One region of the Peribacillus phoenicis genome, then DNA from elsewhere that is predicted to be linked to it. Evidence: predicted binding sites of a transcription regulator. Region 1 holds the regulator's gene; each other region holds the start of a gene.
What was found. The regulator LexA, encoded in region 1, represses DNA repair genes until DNA is damaged. The targets are predictions, from matches to a motif close to CGAACATATGTTCG.
Positions count from the first base shown of each region.

Region 2: ABC374_RS13690 (YolD-like family protein) is a predicted target of LexA. The motif match lies at 11,359-11,372, and genes of this name have one in related genera.
Region 3: ABC374_RS10525 (YolD-like family protein) is a predicted target of LexA. The motif match lies at 3,255-3,268, and genes of this name have one in related genera.

Region 1 covers NZ_JBDFMF010000001.1:1,680,471-1,693,495, reverse strand. The annotation lists gene ABC374_RS08220 (spore coat protein) at 163-462, opposite strand; gene ABC374_RS08215 (hypothetical protein) at 459-665, opposite strand; gene ABC374_RS08210 (spore coat protein) at 850-1,065, shown strand; gene ABC374_RS08205 (spore coat protein) at 1,077-1,439, shown strand; gene ABC374_RS08200 (zinc-dependent alcohol dehydrogenase) at 1,453-2,589, shown strand; gene ABC374_RS08195 (YneF family protein) at 2,908-3,057, opposite strand; gene ABC374_RS08190 (hypothetical protein) at 3,159-3,377, opposite strand; gene ABC374_RS08185 (hypothetical protein) at 3,645-4,211, opposite strand; gene ABC374_RS08180 (hypothetical protein) at 4,634-4,903, shown strand; gene ABC374_RS08175 (hypothetical protein) at 5,100-5,264, opposite strand; gene ABC374_RS08170 (YneF family protein) at 6,236-6,451, opposite strand; gene sirA (sporulation inhibitor of replication protein SirA) at 6,536-6,976, opposite strand; gene tkt (transketolase) at 7,273-9,276, opposite strand; gene ABC374_RS08155 (DUF896 domain-containing protein) at 9,500-9,733, opposite strand; gene ABC374_RS08150 (YneB family resolvase-like protein) at 9,799-10,455, opposite strand; gene yneA (cell division suppressor protein YneA) at 10,475-10,786, opposite strand; gene lexA (transcriptional repressor LexA) at 10,942-11,565, shown strand; gene ABC374_RS08135 (glucosaminidase domain-containing protein) at 11,791-12,405, opposite strand.
Region 2 covers NZ_JBDFMF010000001.1:2,796,244-2,809,268, reverse strand. The annotation lists gene ABC374_RS13730 (spore germination protein) at 1,343-2,878, shown strand; gene ABC374_RS13725 (Ger(x)C family spore germination protein) at 2,907-3,986, shown strand; gene ABC374_RS13720 (GerAB/ArcD/ProY family transporter) at 4,013-5,101, shown strand; gene ABC374_RS13715 (STAS domain-containing protein) at 6,199-7,020, opposite strand; partial or broken gene ABC374_RS13710 (cupin domain-containing protein) at 7,400-7,960, shown strand; gene ABC374_RS13705 (DUF5661 family protein) at 7,979-8,305, shown strand; gene ABC374_RS13700 (hypothetical protein) at 9,134-9,286, shown strand; gene ABC374_RS13695 (IS110 family RNA-guided transposase) at 9,705-10,907, shown strand; gene ABC374_RS13690 (YolD-like family protein) at 11,405-11,749, shown strand; gene ABC374_RS13685 (ASCH domain-containing protein) at 12,123-12,554, opposite strand.
Region 3 covers NZ_JBDFMF010000001.1:2,159,996-2,167,245, forward strand. The annotation lists gene ABC374_RS10495 (Ltp family lipoprotein) at 89-619, opposite strand; gene ABC374_RS10500 (hypothetical protein) at 848-1,399, opposite strand; gene ABC374_RS10505 (hypothetical protein) at 1,425-1,613, opposite strand; gene ABC374_RS10510 (hypothetical protein) at 1,795-2,406, opposite strand; gene ABC374_RS10515 (endonuclease domain-containing protein) at 2,644-2,958, shown strand; gene ABC374_RS10520 (hypothetical protein) at 2,960-3,190, shown strand; gene ABC374_RS10525 (YolD-like family protein) at 3,303-3,647, shown strand; gene ABC374_RS10530 (hypothetical protein) at 3,652-3,774, shown strand; gene ABC374_RS10535 (hypothetical protein) at 3,920-4,087, shown strand; gene ABC374_RS10540 (ECF transporter S component) at 4,515-5,054, opposite strand; gene ABC374_RS10545 (pyridoxamine kinase) at 5,264-6,112, shown strand; partial or broken gene ABC374_RS10550 (DUF3900 domain-containing protein) at 6,729-7,250, opposite strand, start outside.

The DNA of each region.
Region 1 (13,025 bases):
CAAGGAGATTACTGTAATTTTAATGTTTACAGTTGATAAAGTCAACTCAAAAAACTCAACCGAGTCCTAAACTTTGTTGATTACTTTTTCATTGCATTGAAATTCCCCCTATCCACTTAGGATAGGAGGCTTCATTGACCATCTTCAACAATTGGTTACTACTTATTGTTGCGAAAGGGTAATTGCAGTATTTGCCGCTCTTATATTCACTTGTGATTGTTCACTGATATCCCCGGGATGATAATAACCTTTCGAGATCATATAATCACTAATGACCCCGTGTGTTTCTACAGCAACCCTAAGCTGTTCCCGTAATGCAGCCCTCAATTCAGGTGAAGCTGTTTCTGTTATGGCGAAAGCCGTATTCCTTATTCCTGATTTGGCAGAATTCAGAAAGTCAGTAGCAATCACCTGATCGGTCATACCACCCATCCCCGCCATATTTTGCAAAAAGTTAGTCATTGTCTTCCCTCGCCTTGGTTTACCAGGATTTCCTGTAATTTTTGAATATGCTCTCTTCCGTTGCTCATGTCTTGTAAAAGAATGTTTTTTAATTCCGTATCTTGGACTAACCCATTCATTGTAGAAGCTTTTGATAGACAAAGGCTTTTGAAATTCAATATTTCATGCAGTTCTAACGTTTCATGCAGTCCCAACTTTTCCACTAGAAGTATCTCTCCTTTCAGTAACAATCACTTACTTATCTTTCGTTGTTCAAAAGCTCTTATTCATTCCTTTTCATTTTTTTAGAAGGTTAAAACCATTTGGAAAACAACATATAGTCCTCTGTATACCTGAGTGTTGAATAGGGAAAATTACTGTTGTTACCTAGACTTAGGAGGTGAGTGAATGGAAAATGAAAAGCTCGCATTTCACGAGACCATGGAGACGCATGAAATAATAAATTTTAAAACAATATGCTTAATGAAATCCAAATTGATGCAAGGAATTTGTTTTGATAATGATTTGAAAGCATTAATGGAAAAGGACGTACAACAATCCATAGTAGCCATTAATGAACTAAAGACTTTTTACGAAGGTGCCCGAACAAACTATAAACAATGAGGTGAGCTTTAATGGAAATGGACTTTTTAGATCCCCAAGGTGCTGAACATATGCCTGAAATGGCAGATTCCTCTTTTGCCCTGGATTTCCTACTGACGGTCAAAAGCGGTATTCATACGTATGGTATCGCTTTGTCAGAAACAGCAAGTCCAGAATTGCGAAAAGCATTATACCGGCAAATGGAGCAATCCATTGATTTACATGCAGCAATAACCGATTTAATGATAAGTAAAGGCTGGCTCTATCCAAATGATGTTGGAAAGCAAGTTGAATTGGATCTGAAATCAGCTGATATGGCAGTCAGCATCGCTGGGATGAAGTTATTTCCTAACGATACAGATAGACTCGGTATGTTTGCGACGCCGAATAAATAGAGGAGGAAATTTTATGAAAGCCGTAACTTACCAGGGCAGTAAAAACGTGCAGGTTAAAGAGGTTAAGGATCCCCATATCAAAAATTCAGATGATATTATCGTAAAAATTACAACTTCAGCCATTTGCGGTTCGGATTTGCACTTGATTCATCAAATGATTCCAAATATGCCAACGGATTATGTTATTGGACATGAGCCAATGGGGGTTGTCGAGGAAGTTGGTCCGGGTGTAAATAAATTGAAAAAGGGAGATCGTGTAATCATCCCATTTAATGTTAGTTGTGGAAGCTGCTGGTATTGCGACAACGATCTTACAAGTCAGTGCGATAATTCAAATCCTCATGGGGAAATGGGAGGCTTTTTTGGATATTCAGAAACAACAGGTGGGTATGCGGGTGGACAAGCGGAATACATGCGGGTTCCTTATGGGAATTTCACTCCCTTTAAGATTCCAGAAGACTGTGAGGTCGAAGATGAGAAATTGGTATTACTCGCCGATGCCGCTTCAACTGCATTTTGGAGTGTAGACCATGCAGGAGTTAAACCTGGTGATACAGTCATCATTTTGGGCTGTGGTCCCGTTGGATTACTCGCTCAAAAATTCGCTTGGTTTAAAGGAGCGAAAAGGGTCATTGCCGTCGATTATCTCAACTATCGCTTAGAACATGCAAAAAGGACAAATAAAGTTGAAACGGTTAATTTTGAACAATATGAAAACGTTGGCGAATATCTCAAAGAAATAACTAAAGGCGGAGCTGATATCGTAATTGACTGTTCGGGCATGAGCGGTAAAATGACGCCTATGGAATATCTTGCAACAGGCCTTAAGTTACACGGAGGTGCCATGGGTGGTCTTGTAATTGCTTCCCAAGCCGTACGTAAAGCAGGAACCATTCAAATTACCGGTGTTTACGGTGGGCGTTATAACGGATTTCCGCTAGGAGATATTTTTCAAAGAAACGTGGATATTAAGACCGGACAAGCTCCTGTTATTCCTTATATGCCATATCTCTATAAACTCATATCCGAAGGAAAAGTGGATCCCGGCGATGTCGTAACCCACGTACTACCATTGGATCAAGCTAAACATGGTTACCAAGTATTCGATACAAGGACAGACGGTTGCATTAAAGTCGTCTTAAAACCGTAAGTATTATATGTAAAATTGAATGGCCAGGCACTCAAATTCAGAAACCATACATGAAATATAGTAAGTTTCTGAATTTGATGAATCCTGTGTCTTGAAAGTCCATGAACTAGATTTCCTCTATATGAAACCTTTCATGCTCCCTGATTGCCCTCTTGCTTATCCCCTACCAACACAAAAAACCCCTCTCTCTGATTTAGTTCCCACCAGAGAAAGAAGTTTCGGATTAGTAACGAAAGATAAAGCAAAAACAAGGAAAATTTATGATGAAAGATTCACTCTTCAAGGTAGTTATGATTTGCTTATCTTATAATTGCTAACTTATTTTGTTTGTTGTTTATTCATGGCGCTCATCATTTGATTAATTTTCTTTTGGGATGGTTTCATACCCATTTGCATCATCATCATGAAAAACCCTGATACATCAATGTTTTTGTTCCCTTTAGGCTCACTTCTTCTGTTGAGAAAAATATACCTTTAAAATTGAATTTTGTCTATAACTTTTTATTCCTACTACTAGTTTTAGGTTTATCTTTCTTCTTTTATAATAAAAGGAAGGTATCTGTTATTAATTAGTTAATCACCCGATATTTACAGATGTAATCCATTGGAGACTCTTCGTGAAATTCTTCAGTATGCCATTTAGCAACACCTTCTGCAGTTTCAACGTTGTATGTAAATATCTCACCTGTGCCAGCTACGTAATCATGAAGGTCTTCAATTGAAGCAAGTCGATAATTGAACCCTGCTTGCATTTCTTCTTCTAACACAAATATAAAAAGTCTGAGCATTGTGCCCAGACTCCTATCCAGAAATCATTTTTGGTATGTTGGTTTTTTAACAGCTATCAAAACCCAAAAAACCATGATTATTGGAATAAAAAATAAATTTAAATTAATTCTTTTATCAACGATAATTGAAAAAACATCGTTGATAATTAAACTAACTAAGCTTAATAAAATGCATAAAAGCAAAGAATGTAACGATAATTTCAGCATTTTTATTCTCGAAAAGTCAGGTATGTCAAACAATGTGTTTCCCCCTTAGTTTCGGATATTTTACCAGTATCCTAGTGCTTTACAAGCCTTTTTAACTTTAGGTTTCTTTTTACCCCATTTGTGGCAAGCAGAATAAGCTCCTAATTTATACAAGTCTTGAACTATTAAAGTAGCAACAGTCATCCCAACAACAGCCCCAAATACAAGTTTTAAAGCCTTTTCGAAACCTGAAGGCGGTGGAGAATGTCTACCTATAGCTGACGCTGATAGTTCGTTTATTTGAATAAAATCGTCTTGTTTAAGTATTTCTTTCTCTAATGATGCTGTTGCGCTTTCAATTTCTTTTAAATCATCTGAAGAAATCCCAATAAGTGCCTGTTGGAGATTGTTAACTTCAGCAGTCGATAGACCATTTTCTTTAGCATAATCTAAGTTTAACTTAATTTCATCATTTTCTTCAACAATACCATTTTGTATAACTTCTAATACTGATAGAATTTTATCCTTTTCAATTGTAGTAGCAGCATATGCCGACGATTGATTTGTTTGGATAGAAATCGGTGAAAATACAATACCTACAAATAAAACAAAAGAAATAATGGAAATCATACCTTTTTTAAAACCCATAATACATTAACATCTCCCCTGTATAAATTTACCACTATATAAAACTACCATATATTTCATGGTAAATAATGTTTTATTCGAATAATAGTTCAGTAACATTTTCTCACTGAGGTTTCTATAAATCTTAGGAGCATCGTAACTTGACCTAGGGTTGAATGGTTTTGGTATCTCTCTCAGCTTATCTCTTAGTTTATGGATTTAGCATTTAATTCAATTTGATCATCTTTCCCATAAGGTATCTTAGGGAAAGTGATACTTTCGACTATGTATTTTCGCAAAAATAAAAAAACACCCAATTACTCAAATCCCTCCTTTATTCTGCAATTCATCGAATCTTTACATGATTAATACATTTATTGAACTTATCTATTTTATAATTAAATTACAATTTAATAATTCATCATCATATGGAGGGTACAATCATGGAAATAAATGAAAGGCAACCATTTGAGTCTTTTTTATCTCCTCGTCAACTTACTGAGCTAAAAATCTTATCTACTAAAACAAACATAGCTTTCCATGAATTATTAGCAATGCCATCAATAGTCTCACTTCTAGAGAAACTGGACAATACTACCGAACTGATTGATGAGCTTAATAATAAAGAAATGATATTAAGAAATAAAGTTTTCATTAATAAGAATAAAGAAGTATTAAATAAGACTCAAAAAGCACTCGACCATTTAGGTTAAGTGCTTTTTCTATGTATAAAGTTCATCCAAATACAAAACACCCGATTACTCGGATGCCTTCAATACTAAATCTTCTCTTTCTAATAGTTCTATACTATAGGAATCCAGGTTGAAGTTTGGACGCAAATTATCTTTTTTCATAGCGTTCTGATCCAAGGAACTTTCCTGCACTTGGAAAGTGAGCTAGAAAACAACTTTATTGGCTATTTCGTGTAAGTTTACCTACATTCCTAATAATGTTAGCTTTCTCTGTTAGAATCTTATTGACTTCTTTCTTATTGTATTTCCACATTTCCTTCTTAACTATATCCTGCTTATCCTCACAACCTAATTCAATCATTACCTCATCTTCAACTTGCATGTTTAATTGAATTTCATCCTTGGTAGTTAGCCTATGTTATTCTGTTACATCACCTTTTCCAATACACACTGTCTTAACTTTATTCCAATAAATCATAATTTTACGTTCAAGTCTGTCTAACGAATGTACGTTTTGTAAGGTTGAAAAATTCTTCTATATAAGCTTCTTTAATATCCATTTAGTTACTGACCTTATTCTGATTGTAATTACCATATGTAAAGTTTACATTGATCATCTTCATTTCTAGTAACAGCCTATTGATGGTAATTAATAATTCACCATCTTCTTGCTTAGGATATAAGTCAACATTTCATCCATCTTATCTGCATGTGCTAATTTTAAGGAAATAACAATCTTCTTTTATTTCCTTATCCATGATATATTCCTTTCTATATCTTTCATACTTGATCAGTACCTTTTTAAGAGCCGGACTGATGAATACTATCCTCTCCTTATTCCCTTTCCCTTTCCCTTTGACAATCATACTGGTATCTCTTTGATTTAAAAGCTTATATTAGGAGTAAACAAAAGGCTGGTTTACAAGCTGCAAGTATTATATCGATGCATAAGATGGTTTCAGTTTTTTTAAATTGTTGTGTAAAAGAGGAATATATAACAGGAAATCCAATGAGGTGAGTTGAAAGGCCAAAAGCTCACAAAAAGCTGCTTAAAGGATCCTCATTTGTTTAAGCTCTTGTCGCTTGTTAATCATCGTTTTCTTCGTAAATCCTTTTGCTAAACAATGATAATCATACTCTTCAATTATATCTATCAATTCCAAAACAAAAACCACCTTTACTGAATCATTCATTCAGAAAAAGTGGCTTAAGAAACAAAAATGAAAGATAAACCAAAATTTTATATAAAATCGGTGGAAGGATTCAGTCTAAATGGATCAACCATTTCGATATTATATAAAATTTTGCATCCAATCTTTCAAGAACATTGATATATCAAGGATTCATGCTAACTTATTTTGTTTGTTGTTTATTCATGGCGCTCATCATTTGATTAATTTTCTTTTGGGATGGTTTCATACCCATTTGCATCATCATCATTTTTAGCATCTGTTCGTTAATTGGCGGATTTTTCTTTAAGTAATCCATCATGTATTTACGAGCGATGAAAAATCCCAGCACTACTCCAGCAATCAATGCCAGTACGCCAACTAGAATGTAAACCCACATACTATTTCCTCCTTCGTGTTGTCTAACATCAGTGTACTAGACCAAAGGTTATTATACAATACCCGCTACTGAAAAGTCCCCCATTTAGACAAATTTTCTTTCTTTTATCGGTTTTAACCAACCGTATTTTTCATGTTCAAAATCAATGGCCAGAAAACTCGCTTCATATTTTCGAATACTTTCAAAGAAAGCCGTCTCCGCTTCATAGTCTCCTTCAGCTTTTAGAGTAATGGAATCATGCTGAATGATTAAAACGGCTTTACTTGATCCGTTTGTTTTTTCTAAATAGTATTTTCCATTTTGATTCCAATAATTCATCTTTTTTTGCAAACGTTGTTCAATAGCTAACTGCAACTGGATAATCGGGACTGTTTTGGTGACATATTCGATTTGTTTTTGCAAAATACTCTTCAGTCTGCCCTTTGCTTGAATATACTCCAAAAACAAATTGAAAAATAGCTTTTCTCTTCCATAATAATGATGGGCAAATTCATCTTCGATTAAATAAATTTGATAGGTTCTCATCAGCCAATGCCTCCTAGCTTTCCTATTTTGGTCACGAAAACAACTAACCACCAGGGACCTCTCCACTATTTTCCACTATTGATAACTTTCCCCTTTAACTGACACATTCAAACGAAATTTATTTATTCTCATTATATATTGACAAACTAAAAAGATATGTTGTTTGCTGGAGAAATTTTCTTCTTTTTTTGTCGAATGGAAGATTTCCCTTTAGAATGGGAGCACGCAATATAAATCAGGATTGTTTTGATAAAAAAACTGACACCAATCTAGTTGGTGTCAGTTCTCCATTACTATTAGTTAAGCATTTCCTTAACACGAGAAACTACATTTTCTACAGTGAAACCGAATTCCTCCATGATCTTACCGCCTGGTGCAGAAGCTCCGAAATGATTGATGGCCAATATTTCACCCTCATCACCTGCATAACGATCCCAACCAAACGGTGAAGCCACTTCGATAGCTAGACGTTTCTTCACTGCCGGATTGATTACGCTTTGTTTATATTCTTTAGATTGAGTTTCAAATCGATCCCATGATGGCATGCTGATAACAGAAACATCAATTCCTTCGTTCGCTAAAGCTTTCTGTGCTTCCACAGCCAAGTTCACTTCGGATCCAGTCGCAAGAAGTAATGCATCGGCTACTTCTTTCTTAGAAGCAGAGATGATGTAAGCACCTTTTGAAACACCTTCATACGCAGTTTCGGAAGTGTCTTTAATTGTTGGCAATCCTTGACGAGTAAGTACAAGGGCAGTTGGTTTATTTGTAGACTCCATAGCCACTTTCCAGGCTGCTGCCGTTTCATTGCCATCAGCTGGACGGATTACCCCTAGGTTAGGCATTGCACGCAATGATGCCAATTGTTCGATTGGCTCATGAGTCGGTCCGTCTTCCCCTACAGCAATGCTGTCATGAGTGAATACATAGTTTACAGGCAGTCCCATTAGTGCTGCCATTCTAATGGCAGGACGTAGATAATCAGAGAATACGAAGAATGTTCCTCCGTATACTTTTAATCCACCATGAAGTGCCATTCCGTTTAAAGCCGCACCCATAGCGAATTCACGTACACCGAACCATATATTACGGCCGCTGTAATTACCAGGTAATAGATCAGTCTCACCTTTGATGGCAGTATTATTAGATCCGGCTAAATCCGCAGAACCCCCAATGAAGCTAGGGACCCGTTTGGCAATCGCATTTAGCACTTCCCCACTTGAAGCACGGGAAGCTATTGTTTTACCTTCTTCATAGACCGGAATTTCCTGATCCCATTCAGCAGGCAGTTCACCTTTGATGGCCAGCTCCAATTGCTGTGCTAACTCAGGATGTGCTTCTTTGTAATTTTTGAACAATTCATTCCAAGCTTCTTCTTTTTGAGCGCCAGCATCAACAACAGCTTCATTGAAGTGTGAATACACTTCTTCCGGAACATGGAAGTCCTCTTCGAATGTCCATTTATATGCTTCTTTTGTCAATTTAAGCTCATCTGCACCAAGCGGAGCGCCGTGAACAGCGGATTTACCTGAACGGTTTGGTGAACCGTAACCAATAACCGTTTTCACTTCGATTAATGTTGGGCGTGCATCGTCGGTTTTCGCTTCTTCAATCGCTTTAGCAATTTCCTGAAGATCATTGCCATCCTCAACGCGGATATATTGCCATCCATAAGATTTGAACCGGTCTGCTACGCTTTCACTAAATGATTGACTTAAGTCGCCGTCAAGGGAAATATCATTAGAATCATATAAAACAACAAGTCTTCCGAGTTGTAGATGTCCAGCTAATGAAGCGGCTTCTGCAGAAACACCTTCCATTAAATCTCCATCTCCACAAATGCTATATGTATAATGATCGACCACATTATAAGAATCGCGGTTATAGCTTTCTGCCAAGTGACGTTCAGCCATTGCCATTCCGACTGCCATTGCGATACCTTGTCCAAGCGGCCCGGTAGTTGCATCTACACCAGCCGTATGTCCGAATTCAGGATGTCCTGGAGTTTTACTGCCCCATTGACGGAAGCTTTTCAAATCATCGATAGATAAGCCATAGCCCGATAAATGAAGAAGGCTGTATAACAGCATAGAACCATGTCCAGCTGAAAGAACAAAGCGATCTCTATTAAACCAATCTGGATTTTTCGGGTTATGGTTCATATATTCGGTCCATAGTTTATACGCCATCGGCGCTGCCCCCATTGGCATACCTGGATGGCCGGAATTAGCCTTTTCAATTGCATCAATTGATAATGTACGAATCGTATTGATAGAAAGTGCATCTAATTTATCTAACATATTGTAAAAACATCCCTTCCTGTAATGTACCTCTTTATATTATAGTGACAAGCATAATATCACAACTAAAATCACTATTTACTGCCTCAATATTAAAATTTTCTAGAAATAAGAGAAGCCCCCTATTTAGATTAAACTAAATAGGAGAATACATACATGCATGCACTCCCTTTTTACTCCTAAATGCTAATAGGATCCTCGTTCCATGAGAGGAATTCAAGCATTAATGTAAGTTTCTTTTTTCTTTTATATTTTTTATCTTTTGAGGAGTGACGTCATTACCTTCTGGATCAACGACTTTCACATGCTCCAACGTATCGGTCATGGACTTTCTGAATGTTTCCAAATACTCACTTCTCAATTGGGTTTGCTCTTTCGCCTCAACTTCCGTCAAACCTTCAGTCTTTGCCTTTTTAGAAAGTTCATTAATACGGGTTATTTTTTCTTTTGATAACATAATTTCGCTCCTTCATAATCTCCGGATATTGTCATGGTATTAAAAAAAAAGCGAAATTACAAGTTCTAAGATTGACTTTCCTTTTTATTCAGTTGATGTTCGAGAAAACGCCTGTTCACAGTAGCCTTGGAAACATTGTATCCAAAGCCCCTTAAAGTGGCTGCGATTTCTGCAAATGTCAATCCATTGGCCCGAAGTTTAATAATTTCTTCAATAGGAATTTCCATACGGTCCCTTCCAGTGGAATTCCTTTGATTCTGAAGGTTTTTTTGAGGACGGTACCCTTTTTCAACGGCTCTTATCATCCCGCGCTTTATTTTAAGATTATGTAGTTTCCTTTGGTATTCTTCTACAATACCGACTATCTGGATGACCATGGCATCCGAATCCGATAACTCAAGCTCCCCGTCATGTGAGAGCGTATAAATTTTCACATCTTCTTTAAGGATGACATGGAAAAGGGCTATTTTGGCATTCCCTCTTCCCAGCCTTGTTTCATCTTGAATTAATAGTACTTCAGCTTCTTTAGTTTTAAATAGTTCGAGCATGTCAAAAATGCCATCCCGATTCAACTCATAACCACTTGCCTGCTCTTTTATTATGGAAATGACTTCAACATCCATCTTTTCTGCCAATTTGACTAATTCATCTTCCTGCCTTGCCAATGATGTTTCCTGTGACTCTTTTTCTGTGCTTACCCTACAATAGATTACCGCCTTCATAATACCCTACCTTCACTACTTACTGCTCACTGGCCAAATTCTGGACAAGTTCTTCCCCTTTAACCGGTATGACGATGACTTGACCAGGTTTAATTGAATCCGCCCTGACTCCATTATGCTCTTCTATCCAACCAATGAATTCTTTTTTTGTCAAATTTGCTTCTTCATATTCTTCGGCAATTCCCCATAGGGTATCACCCTCACTTACTTCTATAGAAAGGAAATCCTTTTTTGGATCATTGTTCAATGTACAAGAGAATAAAATTGAAAAGATGAATACTGATCCCGCTAATAGAATCGTATAAATATAATTTTTGTATAAATTTTTCATAAATATCCCTCCAAAGCGAATGTTCGTTCGTATGTTATGGTCAAATTATAATACGAACGTTTGTTTCAGTCAACAACAAAATTCGAACTTATGTTTGTATAGAGTTGGGGGTCATGCTATAATGTAGCAAAGAACATTGGGGAAGAGGTGCACAAATGACTAAACTATCAAAACGGCAGCAAGATATTCTTGATTTCATTAAAGAAGAGGTCCGCCAAAAAGGGTATCCACCTTCCGTACGGGAGATTGGCGAAGCAGTGGGACTTGCTTCAAGTTCAACAGTACACGGACATTTATCACGCCTGGAAAGCAAAGGCCTGATTAGACGTGACCCAACCAAGCCAAGGGCCATTGAAATAATGAATTTGGAGGAAGCGAACAATATTCCCAAAGTCAATGTCGTGAACGTGCCGTTACTTGGAAAAGTAACAGCGGGAATGCCGATAACGGCCATTGAAAACATAGAAGAATACTTTCCGCTTCCCGAAAGCATGGTTCCGCATGATGACCATGTATTCATGCTGGAAATCATGGGTGAAAGTATGATCGAAGCAGGAATTCATGATGGGGATTATGTCATCGTGAAACAACAAAGCAATGCCAATAATGGAGATATCGTCGTGGCCATGACGGAAGATGATGAAGCCACTGTAAAACGATTCTTTAAGGAACCGGATTACATAAGGCTTCAGCCTGAGAACTCAAATATGGAACCAATTATTTTACGAGATGTTTCGATACTTGGAAAAGTAATAGGCTTATATAGACAAATACACTAAAAGCGCTAACCGCGCTTTTTTTGTTTGTTTAATCTATGTCCCGAATTCTCTCAATATGCATATGGAAGATTAGATATTGACATATTTTTTAATAGAATCAAGTTTTCATGGAAATTTAAACATCCTTTATTACGAATGGAAGTTATACGCTCGCCTAATATGTACTTTGGTAACAATCTGATTACAATAAAAAAGAGAGCTTTAACTACCGCTCCCAGTTAAAATTCACTTCACTCGTAATCTTTGGTTCACTTTAATGAGGTTAAGATCGACCAAACCGTTCCACTGTTGAATCTGCACTTGTGTAGAACCGTATGCTTTTGCAAGCGCAGAGACGGTATCCCCTTTTTGGACAATATGATAAACCTCTTCAATGCTTGCATCATATTTTGTTAAATCGCTTGTTTCGATAAGGTTCACCAGTTTTTCAATATATTTGGGATCCGAGGCGTACCCCGCATCGAATATTGCTTTGAGTGCTTTTCTATAATCTTTTTCTCCAATGACAGCTGTATAAAGACTTCTATTCCATGAAGTCCCCTTTACATATAAATTGGCGAGATCTCGAAGACTTTCTTCCCAAGATGGGTATTTTCTGAATTTGTTCCATACTTGAACGGGCACACCATTGACATATTCCATTGTTTGAATAATGACTGACTCACCCTTGAAGTCACCTTTTGTACCGAATATATTTTTTCCTTTGCTTGCTAATAAACTTGTCCCATATCCACTCTCCAAACAAGCTTGTGCAATGACAACAGAAGGTAATATTTTAAATTCCTGTTGAATTTTCTGGGCATAGGGAGCAATTTCCTTAATAAATGTTTCCTTGCTCATTAGAACCTCCCACTAATAGGCATTACTTTATTTTTCACTGTTTATCTTCATTCTTATCGTATTCTCCTCTATGAAAAAGGTTACAGCTTGTCCTGCACAAAAAGTTCCGATGTCTGGCTAATTTTTTCATTATAGATTACTTACCTAGAAGTGGATCGCTCCGCGTATTATTTATCCACTTCCCTACCAAACAGGAAAAGCCGTCAATCCATATAATTAAATGGATTGACGGCTTTTTAAGTTGGACACTGAAAACCTTCAAAACTTGTTCATTTCCATTTTCATCAGTCATCGTCATCACTTGGTTTCAGGAATTTTCATGGGCTGGTTTTATGGCTATGCAAACATTGGCAATTATGCTGCACTCAAAACTGGTATTTTGTCTTATAGAGAATCCTATAAAAAGACGGATTAAACCTATACAGGGTATCTCTCGCTGCAATTCAGCAATCTTTTTATTAAACACTAACACCCATGTTAACATCCCATTACACACATCCAAAAAACCCCTTCTCAATTAAGAGAAGGGATCAATTTGTCGGGAAAAGTAAGTTATCCTTTATGTTTTTTACACTCCTGACTAGCCGAGCAGGCTTGGCAGACAGTCGGCGGAAAGGAAG
Region 2 (13,025 bases), 1.1 Mb from region 1:
CAGAAATAGAAGTGATAGATTTAAAATAACTTATAAGCGCACCATAGAAACCTTGTTTTAAGTATCGATATCGATAGGGGGTTTATTATTAAATTTAATCAAAATTATAGGTAAAATAAAAAATGTAATTACTATAGTTATTAGAGATAACAAAATAACATTAAATCACCTGAACTAAGTTTATCTTATAATAAAATGTAACCAATTACTGACAATAGACATGTTAAACCAGATAAATAAGATATTATAAAAAGAACTTAATGTCATTTTATAAAAATTTTGATTTGAAAGGACGTAAATCAGTTGGTTAACCAACTCTTGAATAGCTAGTTCTGATGTGGTAACTTCTTTTATTGCTTCTTTAATTTGTCTTGATATATCATTTGATTTAATAATTTGTCTTTCATTATATTGGCTAAATATAATAGTAGTTAAACCCTAAAAGGGCTACAACTACAGCACTAGTCAATTGACGTTAACGTAATTCCATCTATAAATGATAAATATTATCATATAAAAAATAAATCATTTTTTAATAAGTTTAAAAAAGAATTTATTACTTATTTTGTAAAGGGAATGTAATTAATCCATTATTATAAATTTTTTTTAGATTTGAAACATCATTGAACTTTAACATACCAACAATTCCATAAATTTCATCAGCCTATATTATGTTTAGATTATTTCCTATATTTGTTTGTATTAAAATTTTTTTAATAGAAATTTTTAAGATTTCCAAAGTGACCTCTAATCTAATGGCAAGTTTATTGTTTTTTTAAAGAACTTTGAATGTTGTACACTTGAGGTAAATAAAAAGCAAATTTGATCTTCGTATAAAATTTATGACATTAATATTTCCATATTTAATTCAGCTTAGATAGGATGATCAAGAAACTGATATTAAGATTATACTGAAATAGTAGATAATGAGGGCATAAATCAATGAAGTTTAAAAAAGGTTTGAAAGAAAATGATGATACACTAATAAGCAAACTGTTTGAACAAAATGAGGGTTGGTTAATGTATGGACCGGTTTAAATGAGTATCCTGAATTAGGTATAAAATTGAGGGGAGCATTAGAGTTTAAACTCCATTCGATGATTAAAGAGAGCCTTTTGGCTCTTTTTATTTTGAAAAAGTTTTAACTTTGTAAATTTGTGTTTTGCTGTCCTACCCTACCCCTACAGGGATTATTTCTATTAGGATCATAGTCCTTTGCTTACTCTAAGCAATATTTATATTATGAGTTTTCGCTTATTATAAAACGGATTTACATAAATATGGGGATGCCTTTACATAATATAGAAGGATATGAATTCTTTTGTAATAGGGAGGTGATTAGATGTTCTTCAAAAAACGAAAGATTAGAAATAATAAAGACAAACAGGCCGTGACTGAGAATTCACAAGATATTGGCCAGCTGTTTGCTAAGGTTAAAAAATCCAGTGATTTTAAACAATTTCCACTTACGGATGAATCGGGACATTTAATCATTTCTTACTACAATACACTGGTCGATCAACAACAACTGCAACTGAAAATTTTAATGATTTTCCGAGAGACCCCTTTTGAACTAGACAGGCTAGAGAAAATTGATGACATAAAGAAAATCATCGCAATAGAAGATATTGTAATAACGGATAATCGGAACGAAGCTGAATCAAAGTTACTTAAAGGGTATGCAATACTTCAAATGAAGGAAAATGATCAAAGGGTTGCTTTAATTCTCTTATCTAATGATAAAGCTGGATTGCGTGAACAAAATAACGTTGAAAATGAGTTTAGTGTGGTGGGGCCACAAATTGGGTTTCTTGAGAATATTGATGTAAATATACATTTATTAAGACAACAAATAAATACAACTGATCTAATTACGAAGGAAGTAAACATTGGTTCTACTTCAAATACTCGAGTTATTATTGCTCATATTGATGGGATTACGAGTGAGCAGCATGTTAATACTATGACCCAACGGCTTCAAGATATTGATTTTGATGTCATTTTTGATACTTCTCAGCTGCATCAATTTATAGAAGATAATTCCCTTACACCGTTTCCTTTGCTTCTGCCAACTGAACGTGTGGATAGGGCGGTTCAAGCTCTTATTAACGGACAAGTAGCTGTTTTAAGTAGTGGGTCGCCATATGTCATTACAGGTCCTTCTACGATCATTGATTATTTTATGTCACCTGAAGATTACTTTCTCCCATGGATTCTTGGATCTTTTTTTCGTTTAATACGGGTATGCAGTGTCCTTTTCTCCATTTTTGGAACATCTATTTATATAGCTGTTATCACTTACCATTACGAGATGATTCCAAACGATTTATTCGGTTCACTTAGTATTTCTCGTTATAATGTCCCGTTTCCGCCGGTATTAGAGGTGATTTTTCTGGAATTCACGATTGAACTATTACGTGAAGCGGGAGTCCGGTTACCTACAAAGGTAGGACAAACATTGGGAATAGTGGGCGGTATTGTTATCGGCCAAGCGTCAGTTGAGGCGTCCCTTACAAGTAATGTCTTACTCATTATAGTCGCCTTATCTGCCTTAGCTTCCTTTACTACCCCAATTTATAAAATGTCGAACACTATACGTTTTTTACGTTTTCCTTTAATTCTCTTCGCATCTATTTGGGGGGGACTAGGCATCGTTATCGGGATTGCCTTTTTAATCATTCACCTTACACGGTTAGAATCTTTAGGAACGCCCTATACCGTTCCATTTTATCCTTTTAGGCCTGAGGATTTAACGGACAGCCTGATCCGTTCCTCTTATAGTAAAACATCCAAAAGGCCAAATTATTTACGTCCTAAATCAATTTGGAGATACCACCCACATAATCACAAAAAAAAGAAAAGTGATTTTGATGAATAATCAGGAAAGGATAATAAAGGTGAATTAAATGAAATTATGTTTTCTGTTAACTTTTAGCTTAACTTTCTTTTTATCAGGGTGTGGTAAACATGAGAGGATCATTGATGAAGTTCAGATAATTGAAGCTCTAGGATATGATCGGGAAGAAGGAAAAGTTAAAGGAATTGCTATTTATCCTACTTTCGCAGAGCAGGGAAATGTCAAATTGAAGATTTATAAAACGGTGTCAAATTCATATGAAGACATACTCCCGAGAATGAATGCAAAATCAGCCTATCCTATTGAGACAGGAAAATTAGATTTTTTATTGTTCGGCAAGGAATACGCCACACAAGGGATAGAAGATGTTATCACTAATTTTGCCCGAAATCCAAGAACGGCGAGTCGAATGCAGTTGGGCATTGCTGAAAACACAGCCGAAGACATACTTCAATCCAGTAAACATGTGAATCTTTCATTCCATTTAAGTGAAAAAATCAATCAAAACATTGAAAGTGGTAATTTGCCAAAAATGAATCTGCACATGTTTTTGAATAATTTTCATCAAGAAGGGAGGGATCAAATTTTACCTTACCTTATCCTAGAGGATAATCAAATTAAAATTGACGGGTTAGCTTTATTAAAAAACGGGAAGTACATAAATCATATTAATTTAAGACAGTCCTTAATTCTAAAAACATTAATTGATGGGTCTCAAAATGGACAATATAAAACCAAAATCACGCAAAATAAAAAGGAAGGTTTTATTCTCTTGAAAAACCTGGATGCAAAAACTACATATACGGTTGAGAAAAGTGAAGGCATTCCGAGTATATTCATCGATTTAACCATCCATGCAGAGATTGAAAAAGCATCATCCTGGTTTGATTTGAAAAAAGAAAAAGATATTGTAAAATTGGAACGAAATTTAAATGAACACTTTAAGGAAGAGGTCCAACATTTAATTTCACTGGCACAAGGATACAATGTAGATCCCATTGGGTTGGGAGAAAAGGTTAGGGCCAACACAAGAAATTGGGACTATCAACGGTTTATGGACATATACCCAGAAGTAAAAACCACTGTACACACAAATATTGACATCCTAAATACAGGTATTGAAGAGTAAGTCTGCATGATAAGAGGAGGAGCCACGTGAAATCATTACTAGACGAACGACATTTAGTATCTTCCTTTTACGTTTTCTTTCTGATCTACACGAATATTATTGGCATAGGAATCATGAGTTTTCAACGAGATATAACGAAGGACGCAGGTTATGATGCATGGATATCCATCATTTTATCAAGTATAAGCATTCATGTACTAGTTTGGATGATCTATCGTATTCTTGGAATTGCTAAAAATGATGTCATACATGTTCACAAATTTTGCTTTGGAAAATGGATTGGCGGACTGTTCAACATTTTCTTGATTTTCTACTTTCTTATATTAGCGCTAATTGTTTTCCGTGTTTATATTGAAGTTGTTCAAGTTTGGCTGTTTCCCTTAATGAAGACCTGGCAAATAAGCCTCATTCTTCTAGTCCTCATTTATTACGTTGTATCCGGTGGATTCCGCGTGATTACTGGAATGTGTTTCTGGGGAACTATCATACCTTTTTTTATCCTGTTTCCCCTTAATTTTTTTTCGTTGGAATTTGCCAATTTTCACAATTTATTACCCGTCTTTAACCACTCTCTGAAGGAAATCGTATCATCCTCTAAAGCTATGTTGTTTCAGTATGTTGGCTTTGAGACCTTATTCATGTTCTACCCATTCATAAAAAATCCAAACAGATCACAAAAATGGGCCCATTTTGGACTTTTGTTCTCAAGCTTACTTTATCTAATAGTAGCACTCATCACATTTGTTTTCTTTAGTGAAGGACAATTAAACCATACAATATGGCCAACATTATCTCAAATGAAAATTGCGAAATTCCCTCTAATAGAAAGAGTCGAATTTATCGTTGTTTCGATTTGGTTACTTCTCATATTACCCAATATCAGTGTGAAAATATGGGCAGGTTGTCGTGCTATTAAGAAAGTAATAAATGTGAAACAACGTATAAGTCTGTTCATTGTACTGGTCCTATTCTTTATTTTAGCTAATGTGCTCAAAGAGAAGAGTCAAATAGAGCGATTGAATGAAATGTATTCAAACATTGCTTTTTACTTTGTGTATCTATATATCCCTTTTCTCTTTTTGTACATTCATATTAAGCATAAAATAACTAAGTAGGATAGAAAGCTTCTAGAAACTTATAATACAATCTGGGCAGATCGTTTTGTAAGGATTCAACAGAAAGGGTATGCAGTTACATTTGGCAAGGTGAACCATTCCAAATCACAGAAATTACAATGGATGATCCTAAACTAAGTGAGGTTTTTAGTTCGCCTTATTGCGTCAGGGATTTGTCACACTGATGTTCTAACACAAATCAAGCTTACCATTATATATATTTCTCCATTGGTTCTTGTAAATTTAGGTATCATAACGCATTTTGTTGGTTTGAAGTTAATTAGGGGGTTTGTAGGAATGGGAGTAAGTAGGGTAGGTGCAATTATACTTGGAATAAGCCTAAGAATCTTAGTTTTAATATTAATTACAGATTAAAATAAGAAAAGAAAATTGAAGTTAACCATTTGATTGATTAATGATGTACTTCTTAAACTAACGAGTGCGATACTTCAATAAGAGGTATCGTTTTTCTTATTGAGCTCCCATGAAAATTAAAAAAGCTCAAAATCCAGAAAAAACCACAACAAAATAGACCCAGTAAAACGCTTTTTAAAAAAAGGCTGAGCCTTATGAGTGATCTGATTGAGTTTGGTAAATCGTTAAACAAAACCTCCAATCATTGGAAATTAAGTAAAGGCTAGCGCGACGATCAAAAAAGGATTAATCTCCCAAAAGTATTACCCATAAAGGGCGCGAAAGTCGATGGTACACCGTGGTCGTCGGAGTCAGACTAACTTATGGGATCAAAGGCACCATAGTTCAACGACCTTCTTCGCCAGCCATTAAAACATTATCGACATAGAGACCAATTTTCATTCTCTGTGGTGAAACGCTGATTTTTGCGCTTCATAGATGGTAACGGGTCGTTAGCTGAAAACAGGAGCTGTTTTTAAGGCAGCACATTCTTTGTATACCGGGCATTTTGGTTGAAGAAAAAAATGATTTGATTAGTGTTGAATTAATTACTAAATACCCTAATTATAGCTTATACCAAGGCGTAACTGCCGGGCAGGAACAAATATTTAGCCAGTTGGTCAGAATATATTGAATAAGAAAAAAGAGTCGGCAAAGCGACTCTCCTCTAAAATTCTCCGTGTTTAACTTAATAAGAATTTATTCAATGCTTGTTGTAAAGTTCCTAATGTTTGTGCTTTTTCATTTAATCTTATTCCTAAGTTTATCATACTTCTAACCACTTCAGCTCTTAACCCGGTAATCACAGTGGTACATCCCATTAATGAAGTGCCGTCTATAATCTTCATTAAATGATCAATTACTTCGGCTTCGATTTCCATAATTCCAGATAAGTCCATAATCAATGTTTGAATACGTAATTTTCCAATCTCCATTAAAACTTTTTCCTCGAGAATATTCGTTCGGTAAAGATCAACCGCACCAATAAGAGGTAAAATACATATAGTGGGTGTTATTGGGATTATAGGCACCGAAAGATTTTCAACCAATTCTTTTTGAGCCATTATCAACGAATCTTTGTATTGAGAATATGTGATAAAAAAAACATTTAAAAATCTGTCTACCTGATTATTAAATTGTTTTTCTACCGAAAAAAATTCTTCAGTAATAACCTTATTATTTACCTTGTTATATTCTTGTAGGAACCTCCACAAGGTCCTTCGAATTGCTTGCACCCACTCTAATTTGAAAGTTAATGGAATTGCGTGTGTCGCCCAAGCTATACCTTCTTGGGTAGCAAATGATTGAAGCTCCTGTTCTTTAGCCTCAATAATGTATTGAATCAGCCTATGGGCATTATTTATCAGGTCAATATTACCAACCGTTAAAATTTCTTCAATTTTTTCTTTCACATTAGATGCTTCGTTTAATAATGAATTTTCAAAATCCGTTTTATTTTCTTGGATGAATTCCAGTAATTTATATGTATCTAGTGACTCCTTCATAATATAATCCCCCTATTTTTTATATACCAAAACTTTAATTACCCTGTAATTATAATTACTAAACCCGTTTACACTATAATAAGCTTCTACTTTAAAGGAAAAATGGATGTATTTATGTTAATTAATCTTGTTAAGCTTTTTACTTAAACTAACGGTCGTTAGCTGTAGATCAGAGGTGTCTTTAAGGCAGCTTTTTCTTTATGCAACTAAAGAGGCAGGATATTTGCAGAAGCGAATTTCCTTCTTTGAATTGTTCCATTAGATTGAGCAAATGTTAACGGATAATCAATTCCTAAAATTCGGTAACCCTGAGTATTAGAACATATCCTTAACATAGTGAATAGGATAGTTTAAAAAATCTTTGAAGGCGTTGAGAAAAATGTACGATGCTCCTTTTTCGTATCCCCACCAATATCCAAATCCTTATTATTATAACGTACCAATAAATAACAATATAATACAGCCCCAATACTGGACTACACATGATGTTGCTAACCGATTGGATCTTTTTCAATCATCAATTGGAAGGAATGAAATCGGACTAAAAGATTATGGACGTAAACCATTTGTAATCAATATTAATGAAGCTACGAAACAAAACAATAACTACCGTACCGCATTATGGACAGGAAATCATTTTCAAGTTACATTGATGAGTCTTAAAGCTGGAGAAGATATCGGGTTAGAAATTCACCCTAACGTTGACCAATTTTTACGCATTGAACAAGGTCAAGGGATTGTTCAAATGGGCAAGAGAAAAGATAATTTAAACTTTGTACGGAATGTTTATAATGATTCTGCCATTATGATACCTGCTGGAACATGGCATAATGTAACCAATACAGGTAATATCCCGTTGAAAATTTATTCTATATACGCACCTCCACAACATCCATTTGGCACGGTTCATATAACTAAAGCAGATGCTTTGGCTGCAGAACACCGTTCTGACTGCGATATGCGCCATTCTTTAACAAAGCATCCAAATAAGATTCAAACAAATAATTTTAACAACGTAAAAACAAGCTTTTCTAAAGAGGAAGCAGCAGCTATAGCTTTACTTTTAGGCATTGATTTTAATAAAAGTAAGTTTGATTTAGATGAGTTTTGGATAGGTGTAAATACTGAGCTGGAACATGGGAAAATATCCAGCCAAACAAATGTAACTGATGATGATCCTATTATAACGGGGAAAATTGCCCTAGCTCATCTTCACGAGTTTCCTGATTACTACAAAAGACTAAAGGTGCTTGAGAAAGAAGCAAGAGCCTATTGGAACATATGAATTAATAGAATGTCTAAATGATTAAGAACAACTCATATTTTTAGCGAGTTTGTGAAATATTTTACTTAAACTAACGGGTGCGTTAGCTGAAGATCAGAGCTGTCTTTAGGGCAGCTTTTTCTTATGGCACTAACGGGGCAGGTTAGTGCAATAAGACGGGTTGAAAATCTAGCTCTCTTTTAAGGCGCTCTTGGGACATATTATTCAGCTAGAAAAGTAAAAAAAAAATCCATCCCTGAAAAGCTTCAAGGATGGATTCAGACAAACACCAAGATCCTTAGGGTGTCTCTTGGATAATTCTTATTATGGTATATAGATAGGTAAGTTATCCGGGTTATTACGTAAAAACATAATATATAGAAAAAGAGTATGTGCTTATAAACGGGAACAAAATCCAGCTGCCGTTTTTGGCAGCTTTTTTATTGAATAAAGTTCAGATTTGGTCTTTATATAGAGGGGGGAATCGAGGATTAAATATTTTTGCCCCCTTAATACTAAGGTTCCTTTCGAATTAATATAAATGGTCTGTGTAATGGACTGAAAAAAATGAAATTTTCTATACACGCTTTGATCTTTTTAGGCTGTATCTATGGTATTCATGAAATATTTATAGATGATACACAACGGTATTTTTTAAAAATAGTAGGAATGCCATCCATCATTTTATCAACATGGGTATTTGCTTCATGTATAACGTCTTTGAAAGACAAAGCTGGTCGATAATTGCATTCTTATTCAGGATATAAATTTTACTATTCGCTTCAAATAAGTAGACGTGTTTCCCTACTTAAGACAAATCAGAAGTTGTTCTCGAACGGGGGATTTAATTTGAAGAAATTTATTGTTTGTTATACCTGGGATAATGATATTAAACGAGAAAAAATAGTAACCCATGTACTTCCAATTGACCAAGCAAAGCATGGGTATGAAGTATTTGATACAAGGACAGATGGATGTATTAAAGTGGTCCTTAAGCCATAAAGATGGTTGTTGTTGTTTTCATTTGGAAAAATAGATTTTTACAACTTCAATGAGTGTTGAAATTTTGGAAAACTTATCTAACTATTAAGAAATTAGGATTTCACTAATTTTTCAATGTTTTTGGGTTGATAAAAGAAGCAGATTGTGAAGGTTTGTACTTAAACTAACGGGTGCGTTCGTATTATAAGGTTAGCCAGTTTTTACTGGTTGACCTTTTTTTAATAGAATCTATTATATCAGTAGACAGGGTAGGACGTACGGGTGCGTGGGACTTGATCCCGTGAACTAAACTGTCCGCCCCCTACTTGTAGAAACATGTTTGAGGCTGGTTGGGACGCAGATCTCGAATAACAAGCGAAGCTATGACACTACATGGAGGACTAGGGGTACTGGTTAGTAAGTAGAGGAGGAAAAAACAATGAATCCAGTTGTTGGTCTGGATGTGGCAAAAGGAGAGAGCCAAGTTCAGGCATTTTTAGATCAATCTAAACCGTATGGGAAGAGCTTTTCAATGAAGCATATCAAAGAGGAGTTAGATCATTTTTTAGAATTTCTAAAAGAAATTGAAGAGGTGACAGGGAAAATGCCTATGGTCATTTTAGAATCTACAGGGCATTACCATTCTCCTGTTATTCAATACCTGGAGGAACAAGGGATTCCATATATCTTACTAAATCCGATTATTTCTTATCAGGCAAAGAAGTCCAGCTTACGGAAGGTGAAAACGGACGCTATCGATGCGTACCAGTTGTGTGTGCTGTATTACAAAGAGGATTTAGAACCTCATAAAATTAGAGGAATTCAGCTATTAGACCTTCGGAATTTGTCCAGACAACAGGAAATCGTAACGAATATGTATGTGGAAGCTAAACTTCAGTTTCACACCATTTTAGATCAAGTGTTTCCTGAATACCGAAAGGTTTTTGGGGATCTATATTCAAGGGTTTCTTTATTGATATTAAAGGAATATCCCACTTCAGAGGCGGTATTAGCAGCCGGGGAAAGTAAACTAGCAGAGAGTGTTATAGAGTTCTGTCCTAGCCGATCGGGTCAATGGGCATGGGAAAAAGCAAAAAAAATAATGGACTCCGCGTCTCGAAATCCATTTCAAATAAACGTGTATCAAAGTCACGTAATCAATCTTCGTATGTATATTGAGTTGCTTTTTCATTACCAGGGACACCTCTCTGAGTTGGAAGATCGTATAGTGGCCCTGGCAAATGAACTGGAAGAATATAAGATCATCCAATCGATTCCCGGTATCGGAGAAAAAATCGCAGCCACGATTATCTCTGAAATTGGTGAAATCGATCGGTTTAATCACCCGAAAAAACTAGTTGCCTTCGCTGGAGTAGATCCAAGTGTTCACTCATCAGGTAAGTTTACGGCAACCATTAATCGTATTACTAAAAGAGGTTCGAGCAGACTACGTCATTCTCTGTATCTTGCCGTACTATGTGGCATAAGAAGTTCAAGGAACAAAAAGCTTAAAGCCTTCTATGATAAGAAAAAATCAGAAGGAAAACCGGCCAAAGTGTCAATCGTTGCCTGTATGAATAAGTTGCTTCATTGGATTTACGCTTTATTAAAGAGAAAAGAAGCATTCCTAGATTTAGCCTGATTAACGATTTTGTGAAACAGAGAAAAATCCTTCCAAAAGGGTTTTGGAGGGTTATTTGTCATGAACAAAAATAGTATATCATAAGGGAAATGAAAATTTTAGAGAAAGATATTGACATCCTATTAGCTGATTTAGTTGATTAAGGATCACAAAAATAATCTATCTTTTTTATAAAATAATCAAGAAGATTAAAAATATATGTTGTTCGAAAAAGGGGAGGGTATAGATATTGCCTTCCCCTTTGTGTATACAGATAAATTTGTATGACTGTATTGTTTATAATGTACTCGATTTTGTATCTCAAAACAGTTTAGAGATTGAATTGGTGCGGTTTTGAGTGGATTAATAACTCTATGTACTCAAATTCATGTCCCCAATGTAATTATCTTTGTGTCTTCGTACAATTGGAAAAGCCCTTCTCTGGAACAGGCATTGTTTTCTGCCTTCCATAAGAACGTTAGTTCGTATATGATAAATAAAAAGGAGGGATCTTTCTGATGAGTACAATTCGTGATAGAGGGCTCGTTAAATGGCAAGCAGCGCTGATTATGCCAGAACATAAAGCTTTAAATAAAAAAATGGGTGAGGTTGATTACTTCCTAAATAAAAAACCTGTCCTAGATGAATACCAGGTTGAAGAATTTGAAAACAACATTCATTATGCGATGGAATATCATTTACCGATAAGTTTTAGATTGCATAACGATGGAAATCCAATTGAACTGCATGGATACTGTGTGTATATTGATCCTGTCACGAAAGAGTTAAGTATTCAGAAGAAAGATAGTTTCTTTGAGAGAATTAAATTTAATGAAATTATTAATGTAATTGTTGAGGATTAGAACATTATTTGTACATATTCTGTAGTGCGTCATGAACACAAAAAAACTTCACACAATTAAGTGTGAAGCTTGATGTAATAGCGATTCTTCGCTATTGGTGATACCGGTGGCCGGGGTCGAACCGGCAATCCAGAGGAACACGATTTTGAGTCGGGCTAAAAAATGTTAAATTCCCCATTTGCGGAAACCGATATCCCTTAAAAACCATCATATTTCTCCATCTTTTTGAACCGCGCAATGGGGAAACAAGCAAAAATTAGTCTCAGAACTATGAAAAACCACCAAAAAAACAGTAAATTCCTAATCAATATGCAACCCCAAAGAGAACCACAAGCATAGAATTTCCAGATTCAGTGCCACTATGGTTTGATACTTATATCTTTCCGCTAAACTCCCACAGCCCAAGCTGCCCTTTTGCAGGAATATATTCATCGAGCATCCGCATGTCCTCAATTTCCCAGGCATAGCCGCCAACTCTGTAATCCCCTAAAAACAAGTCGTTCCCTGAAATAACCCGACTATCTTCTAAGACCGCCCAGTTTCCATTGTTTTCTTCTATTTTCAAACAGTTTTTCAGCTTGCAGACTCCAATTATCATTCCGGTCGGCAGATTATCTTCTGTATACCCATGCTTAGCCAGCAGCTCGGCAACTCCATCCAGTCTACAGGCGGGCTTATCTACTTTTTTGCTCGTATGAATAGCAAGAGGACCCCGATAATGCGTTCTCCAAGTCCTTGTTTCATATTCTGCTTCCCTAAGGACAAATAAGCTTGCCCAAGGCTGAATCATCGACAGTACTTTCATTATTAATCCCCCTGCTCCTGACATCATTAAGTTAATTGGTTATATAGTTCCCTTGAATAAGGATAATATAGACTGTATCTAGAATTAATGTTCTCTTTTGCCATAAAAAAGACAGCTAACCAAAATGTACGCTGTCCTCGTGGTCCTAACTATATTTTGTTGCAACACTAAGTGCATGTGGACATAATAGATGCTAGTGCATTATTTTGGCAGTTCTACAGTAAACGGTTCTAACTTTTCACTGTCGATAAAGCTAGAAAAATCGAATTGTAGAACAGTTTTCTCCTGCTTAAAATCAGCTATTTTTTCCTTTGTTTTGTCTATTAACTTGTGCTTAACGGCAGCTCACAAGGGAATACCCTAAAAAAGGCAATACTAAAGACACCTTGCAACATCGAATTTTTTTCCATACTATAAGGGTAAGGAAATTCGATATTTAGTTTTATAGGATTATTGATTTAAAATGTTTGG
Region 3 (7,250 bases), 480 kb from region 1:
ATGGGGATTATATATTATGGCACTATCCCCAATAGAACGCCATTCAGAAAAGCCCTTACTCTTTTGAGTAGGGGCTTTTCGTTTTGTGTTATTTATCTAAGTTGTCGATTGCGTATTGCGCCTCTTCTGGAGTGAATTGTTCTCCAGCTTCTGAAATTAATTGGTCGTATACTGCATCTTTAGACATCGCCATAGTTTCTGTATATGATTTCGCTTTCTTCAGAGCGTTTTCTTTCCAATCCCATTTGACATTATCAATAGCATACTGCGCTGCATCTTCCGGGAACTGTTCTCCTGCTTCTGAAGTCAACTGGTCATAAATACCTTGCTTTGACATCGACATAATTTCTGCGTATGATTCCGCTTTTTGTAAAGCTGATTTATATTCTGTAGGTACTTCTGGTTCTTTTGGTTCTTCCTCTTTTTCTGCTTTTTTAGGCTCTTCTTTAACTTCTGCAATTTCTTTAGTTGTATCGGTTTTTGTTTCTGTTGTCTCTTCTGTATTAACTTCTGTGCTTGCTGTTTCAGTATCATCGCCACCGGTAGCGATACCGATAATTATACCTAATACAATAAGCCCGATAAATCCTAAACAACCAATCTTAAAAAACTTTTTCAATACTTTTCTCTCCCTACTAAAATAGGTAAAACAACCTAATCAATGATAATATACTAACATTTATGGTTTGGTTTTGTAAATAAGGAAATTCATCTCCTCTTTTTCATAGATCAGCAGTTAAAGAAAAAAAAGGATACTCAGTGAATATTATAAAAGGATAGAATTATAACCCTTCTCAAATTGAGGAGGGCCTTTTTATTTCCTATTTTTATTATTTTGATCATATCTTTAAAATGCGTCATTATTCCTTAAATTTCTCATTATTTCAGGATTATCATTTTCTACTTCATAAAAGAAAACTTCATCGACATGATTTTCGATACTCCAGTCTTTTATACTCCATTCATTTGTAGTACTTAATATTATTTTTCTTGAATTAGTATTCTTAATATCATTTAAAAAATTCTCATATCTTTTCGAATCATCTAGCACTGTTTGTACAGGGTGAAATAAAGTAAATGTATCTTCATTGCCTCTTGGATTATTTTTTGTATGATCTGTATAACTATTTATATTGACAGTCATACTTCCCAATGTATAATTTGCTGTAGATTTAACTGCACTAGGTAAAAGATCTTTATTAAAAGCTCGATTAATATGGAATGAAATATCGCCCATAGAACTTGTTCTTATTATTCCCTTGTCAAACTCTTTATTCAAACAAGAGAGAATCACCCTGACTTTAGCGTCATTATCATAGCCCTTTACCAATAATATTCGCTTTGTTTTATCTCCCAAAAACTTCATCACAGCCTCAATAGCTTTTTCTCTATCAGTCATTATGATTTTCCTCCTAATGGAATATTTACTTTAAGGTAATTACTTCTGGATCAATGTTAATTCTTCTTCCCTTATACTTACCTTTCTTTAGTTCTATATAAAAGGTTTTGTTTCCATTATCTCTAATAAAGATTATTTCTGTTCCTTTTTTTAACTTAACAAAATCCCATGCAACCAGAATTTGAATATCTTCATTTATAAAGGCTTTTCTCATAGTCAATAGCCTCCTTTAGATCTTCTGTAATATATTCCTATTTTTATTATAAACTAACATGTTTCTTGTTTTAAGAACAATAAATAAAAATGTAGCCCTTACTCGCTATGAGTAGGGGCTTTTTTTATCTTTAATGAACCACCGGTTTGAATAACATTTTTAACAGGTTTAGGTTTTACTTCTAATATTGCTTCACCTGATCTACTTTCAATAAAGTCAGAAATGGAAGGGGATTGATAAATTTCAAGCTTTTTACTTTTACTGCGTATCGAGTTGGGGTAATAATTAGGATAGATGGAAATACCTTTTTATCTGGTTTTTGCCAAGGTTCATCTTTCCAATCTCCTGTATCATAATAAGTTTCATAAAGATCAATTTTCTTTTGCATGACTTCTTTTGTATAAACATTGCGTTGAACTTCGATAAATATGGGATTGAACCAAATAGCAAAAATGTCGGGTTCGATTGTTCCTTTTTCTCCATATTTAGGCTCAATCATAAGGTTTTTGGTTTCCCTATGTGCTTTCATTTCAATAACAGTATCTACAAGTTCAAGGAAGTGGGGGATTTTAGTTGAGTCTGGTTTAATATTGCAGTCAGAGTTGAAGTAAACGTATGGAGAGTGAAGTGTGCTGCACTTGATAAAGTTATCCCTTGTTAAACGTTTTAAAACACTATTACAAGAATTTATTGGATTCTTAAGATGCTTAAAATGTAATTCAACTATCTGGTTTCTTGACATCATTCTGAATTGTCTTAAGTCATTAATAATGGCTTTATCCCTTTGGTTCAATATCGAACACCTCATCTAATGAAAATTCATTTACCTTTCGATCTGCGACATCTTCAAGAGTGCTTGTACCTACGAGAAAGGGGAAATTTATTTACAATGGTAGAATATGTCGTATTTTTTGGACTTGTCATAACAGGGTTTGTCTTTCTAGGTTTGGACATGCGAAGAAGTAAAGGAGTTAAAGTGGATCATTACATCCCCCCATACTTTGTGGAATTGGATAAATGTTAAAGTCCAATTGAGAAGAGGGTATTAAAAGCTTTATGGATGAGGGATTATAAACCAACTACACAGTATCCAATAAGAAGATATAGAATTGATGTGGCATTTCCAGAATATCGATTAGCCATTGAATGTGATGGTAAAGAATTTCACTCAAGCAAAAAAGCTAAAGCACACGACAGGAAGCGAGATGCATACTTAAGATCAATTGGATGGAAAACGGTGCGATTTAGTGGAAGTGCCATCAATGGTAATATGAGCAAGGTGATAACTCGAATTGAATCTGAAATCCAAAAGAAATGCTCAAGTGGATGCCATTCGGAGGATTAATATGACAAAAAGTAAAGTAGAAACAATTGAATACGTCAACAAAAACGGTGAGTTAGTTAAAGCAAAGATAAGTGATTATGATGAAATTGCATATTATAAAGACTTTAATGAAAAGGGTAAAATAGATACTCGAAAGATTATTGATACTGAAGAATTCACATATATAGAAGGAATTGGAATAGCAACGGAAGAAGGTAGCTTGGATATGGAGAAGTTAATTAAAACACTGTAACAGGAAAAATACCTACGTTATCTTTAAAAGGGAAATTTTTCACTTCATTTTTTTGCCTAAAGTAAGAACAAATGTTCTATAATGTATTTATAGAATGAATGGAAATGTTCTTATGTCTATAAAAGATCGTGGAAAGCTAAAATGGCAACCTGCTTTGATGCTGCCTGAATACGTTAAATTATTAAATGACGTAAATAAGGATTATTACCGTCAAGTAAAGCCAATATTAGATGAGTACCAGTTAGAGGAGTTTGAGAACAAGATACATACCGCAATGGAGTTTGCTTCACCTGTAAAGTTTACTGTTTGGGAAGATGGTTTTGATTGGGAGTATGTTGGGATGATACATAGGTTAGATCCATTCACAAAGGCGATATATTTGGAGCTGGAAAATGAGAAGGGACATATTATTAAGGTGAAGTTTGAAGACCTTGTAGCGGTAGAAGTAATGGAGTGAAAAAATGGCTAAAGCAAAACCAAAAAGAAAACTGTGGATTAAGAGTAGAACATTCCTAAATGAATTTACAGTAGATGAATACTTGAAAAAAGAAGTGAAGTTAATCTTAGCTAAATATACAAAATGAATAAAACTCACCAGTCTATAACGATTGGTCAGTTTTTATTTTCTATAATTTTACTCGTTACTATTTTCATAGAGAATTTAGTGAAATGTGAATAGAAGATAGTTTGTTTGGAGATTATTATATAGGACGGGAGAGTGATAATTGGTTGGATAAAAAGTCAAAGAAAATAAATCTTAATGATGTTGATATGACCGATGTAGAAGTTGTCTCAACGGAGAATATCGATATCAATGAATATTTCAGAAAGAAGCTTCTCGAGTGTATAGCCAAAGAAGAAAGTAGGCTGTTTTTGTATAAGGAAAAGAATAAATAAAATAGTTTAATTGAAAGGACTATTCTAATGTGAAAAAGAGTAAACCAAGAAAAGAACTGCGAGGAAATGGCTATTTTGTAAATGAACCTAACTACGTATTAATGGCCAAGGCGTTTACGGAACTATACTTTAGTTTTACTAAAGGTGGATCTGGAGATGTAGAATTCGACAAATTAGGCACGATAGCTTTATTTTCTGGCAAAGGCAAATGATGAAGAAGGGAAACAAAAGGAATTAGATAAAATGAGAGCTCACGTTAAAAGACTTAAGAATGAAAAAAAGAAATAGGTAAAGTCTTGTCGTGGTCATCTAGTTTACCCTCTGCATGCAGAGTACCGATAAAAAGGGAAGCAAACAAAACATAGTCCCGAAATACACCATCCATGTAGTATTTGGGGACTACTTGACGTTTACCTTTATAGCGAATTTACTTAAAATAAGGAACCTTTTTCAAAGCCACACAAACTGGAACGGCAACGATAATTCCTAATATATTTTGAACAAGATCTCCAGGTATCGAAGCCAAAGGTGCAATCCAATTACCGTATAGAATCCCTTCACCAATATAATAAACAGCTATCATAAATGGAATGGAAACGATTGTTGCTATTACATTGAAAGCAATGCTAGTACCGTTGCGACCCTTTGACCAAGCGATTTTACCAACTATATATCCTTGCAAACCACGCGCCACAATGGTGATAGGTGCCCACAATGTCCACCCTCCAACTATATCAAATAACCCCATTCCTATCGCACCAGCAAGAGCTGCTTTTTTAGGACCAAATAAAATAGATGCAATAAAAAGCATAGCTGTTCCTAGATGAACTAACCCTCCATTTGCGGCAATTGGCAGTTTAATATTCAAAAAGAAAGTAGATAGGAACACAAGTGCAATCAACATTGCGGTAATAATTAAATCCATAGTTTTTTGACTTGACCTTGAATAACTTTGTGTATTTTGCATATCTGTAAACCTTCCTAACTAGAATTTTACTATGATTTTAGCAAAAGACTGGTGTCTATAAAAGTGTCAATTTATTAAAAAACTATGAGGTCAGTTGATAAAAAATACAAATATTATACGTATTGAAAAGAGAGAGGAGATGACTGTTTTTAGCTGATTTATGATAAGATAAATAAAGTTTAAAGTGGATAGGCCATATGGAGGTTATTATGAAAAAAGTTGCTGTACTACAGGATTTATCATCTTTTGGAAAATGTTCATTAACAGCTGCAATTCCGGTTCTTTCGGTCATGGGCGTGCAGGCATGCCCATTACCAACGGCCATATTGACTGCGCAAACCGGATATCCAAGTTTTTTTTGTGAAGATTTTACATCCAAAATGAAATACTTCATAGAAGAATGGAGCAAGCTTAATGTAACCTTTGATGGAATCTATACCGGCTTCGTTACTGGTGAAGAGCAAATTAATAATATTTTCCATTTTTTAGATAAATTTTATACAAAAGAAACCATTTTACTTGTTGATCCAGTAATGGGGGATATAGGAGAAGTCTATAAACTTTTTACCGATGAATTACTGGTACTTATGAGAGAACTGGTGAAGCGTGCAGATGTCATTACACCAAATGTTACAGAGTGCTGTTTATTAACCGGATTGTCTTATGAAAAGCTGCATAGCTATTCAAACGAAGAGGACTATATTAAAGCGATAGAAGAAGCAGGGAATATGTTGCAGCAAGAAACGGGAGCTCAGGTTATCATCACTGGAATGAATCCACCGTCAGCAGATTCAGAGAAGCAGTTTATCGGAAATATGTATTTGGACGGAAGTAGAACCTTTTATAGTGCGACGCAGTATAACGGTGAAAGCTATTCAGGTACTGGTGATTTATTTGCATCTGTGATTATGGGAAGCATGATGCGTGGAGAGAACCTAGAAAAATCCGTACAGCTCGCAGTGGCATTCCTGACAGAGGCTATCAATGATTCCTCCTTGGAGCAAATTCCTAAAGTAGAAGGAGTTAACTTCGAAAAATATTTACGAATGTTATTATGAATGCTTTAAAAAATGGAAAAAATGGAGTAACAAAAGCTCGGCTTTTTGACTAACCGAGCTTTTTGTATAAATCAAATAGTACTTATATTTTGCCGAGTATTGTAAAAAATCACTTAAATAATAAGGAAACTTTCTATTTACCTCACAACAGCCAGTATTTATGTTCGTTAAAGTTTGAAAATATTTAACTTCCATAGACCTTTACAAAGATGAAGAAAAATTACTTGAAGAAAAAACAATATTATCTACAATCGAGGAATTAGAAGCTCTATTTCCTGATAAGGATAGATCAGAAATAATAAAGAAAATGCGTCAAACAAATGCGAAAATATCTCAGTTTTCGATGAAGCAGATGACTACATGGATTACAGTTCAATGTTTTTATAAATACATTGCGATCTCGTAACATTTAAAAGTAGGAGAAAAGATGAAAAGTTAGGACTCCATTCTAAACGAGTGGGGTTTTTATAATTTACAGAGAAAAAATAAACGCTTGCTTAAAATGAGAAAAAAATAAAACTACTAACGTAAGTTAGTAGCTAGATATAAAAGTATTAATAGTATTTTAAGGTCGAAAATTGATCACATAACTGCTCACATTTTTGCTCACAAATCATCAACTTTTATTTATGATTTTTTCAATTAGAACTTGCAAATCATCCGGCCTATGAAACTCAATCGGCGAGACACCTTTATCGAATTCTATTGTATTGGATTCTATCATCAATACATACTTCCCATTAATCTTTCCTAAATGGATGGTATCCCCGAAATCAGCAAGCAATCCTTTAACAGATGTACTGCCAAGCTTCATGCGCAGTTCGGCTTCAGGTGTATGCTCGACAATCTGGGCTGTGGCTTCGACGACCTGGTGGGTTTCAAGGCGTTCCTGGATTTCCCGTTTATCGCTTGTTTCCCAGATTTCCAGGTCCTGTTCGAATTTTTGCAGTTCGTCACTGTTTTCTTCGAATTGAGCGGATACATGTTCATGGACCATATGGATGACCTGGTTTTTCATGATTTCCGGCATCGATTCGCCATATTCGACGAACTTCAAGAAGTCCTCGAAGTAGCGGGCATGTGAGGCCTGATGGATTTTCAGTTCGCCTTCTTCGACCATTCCTTCTTCGGGCATGTA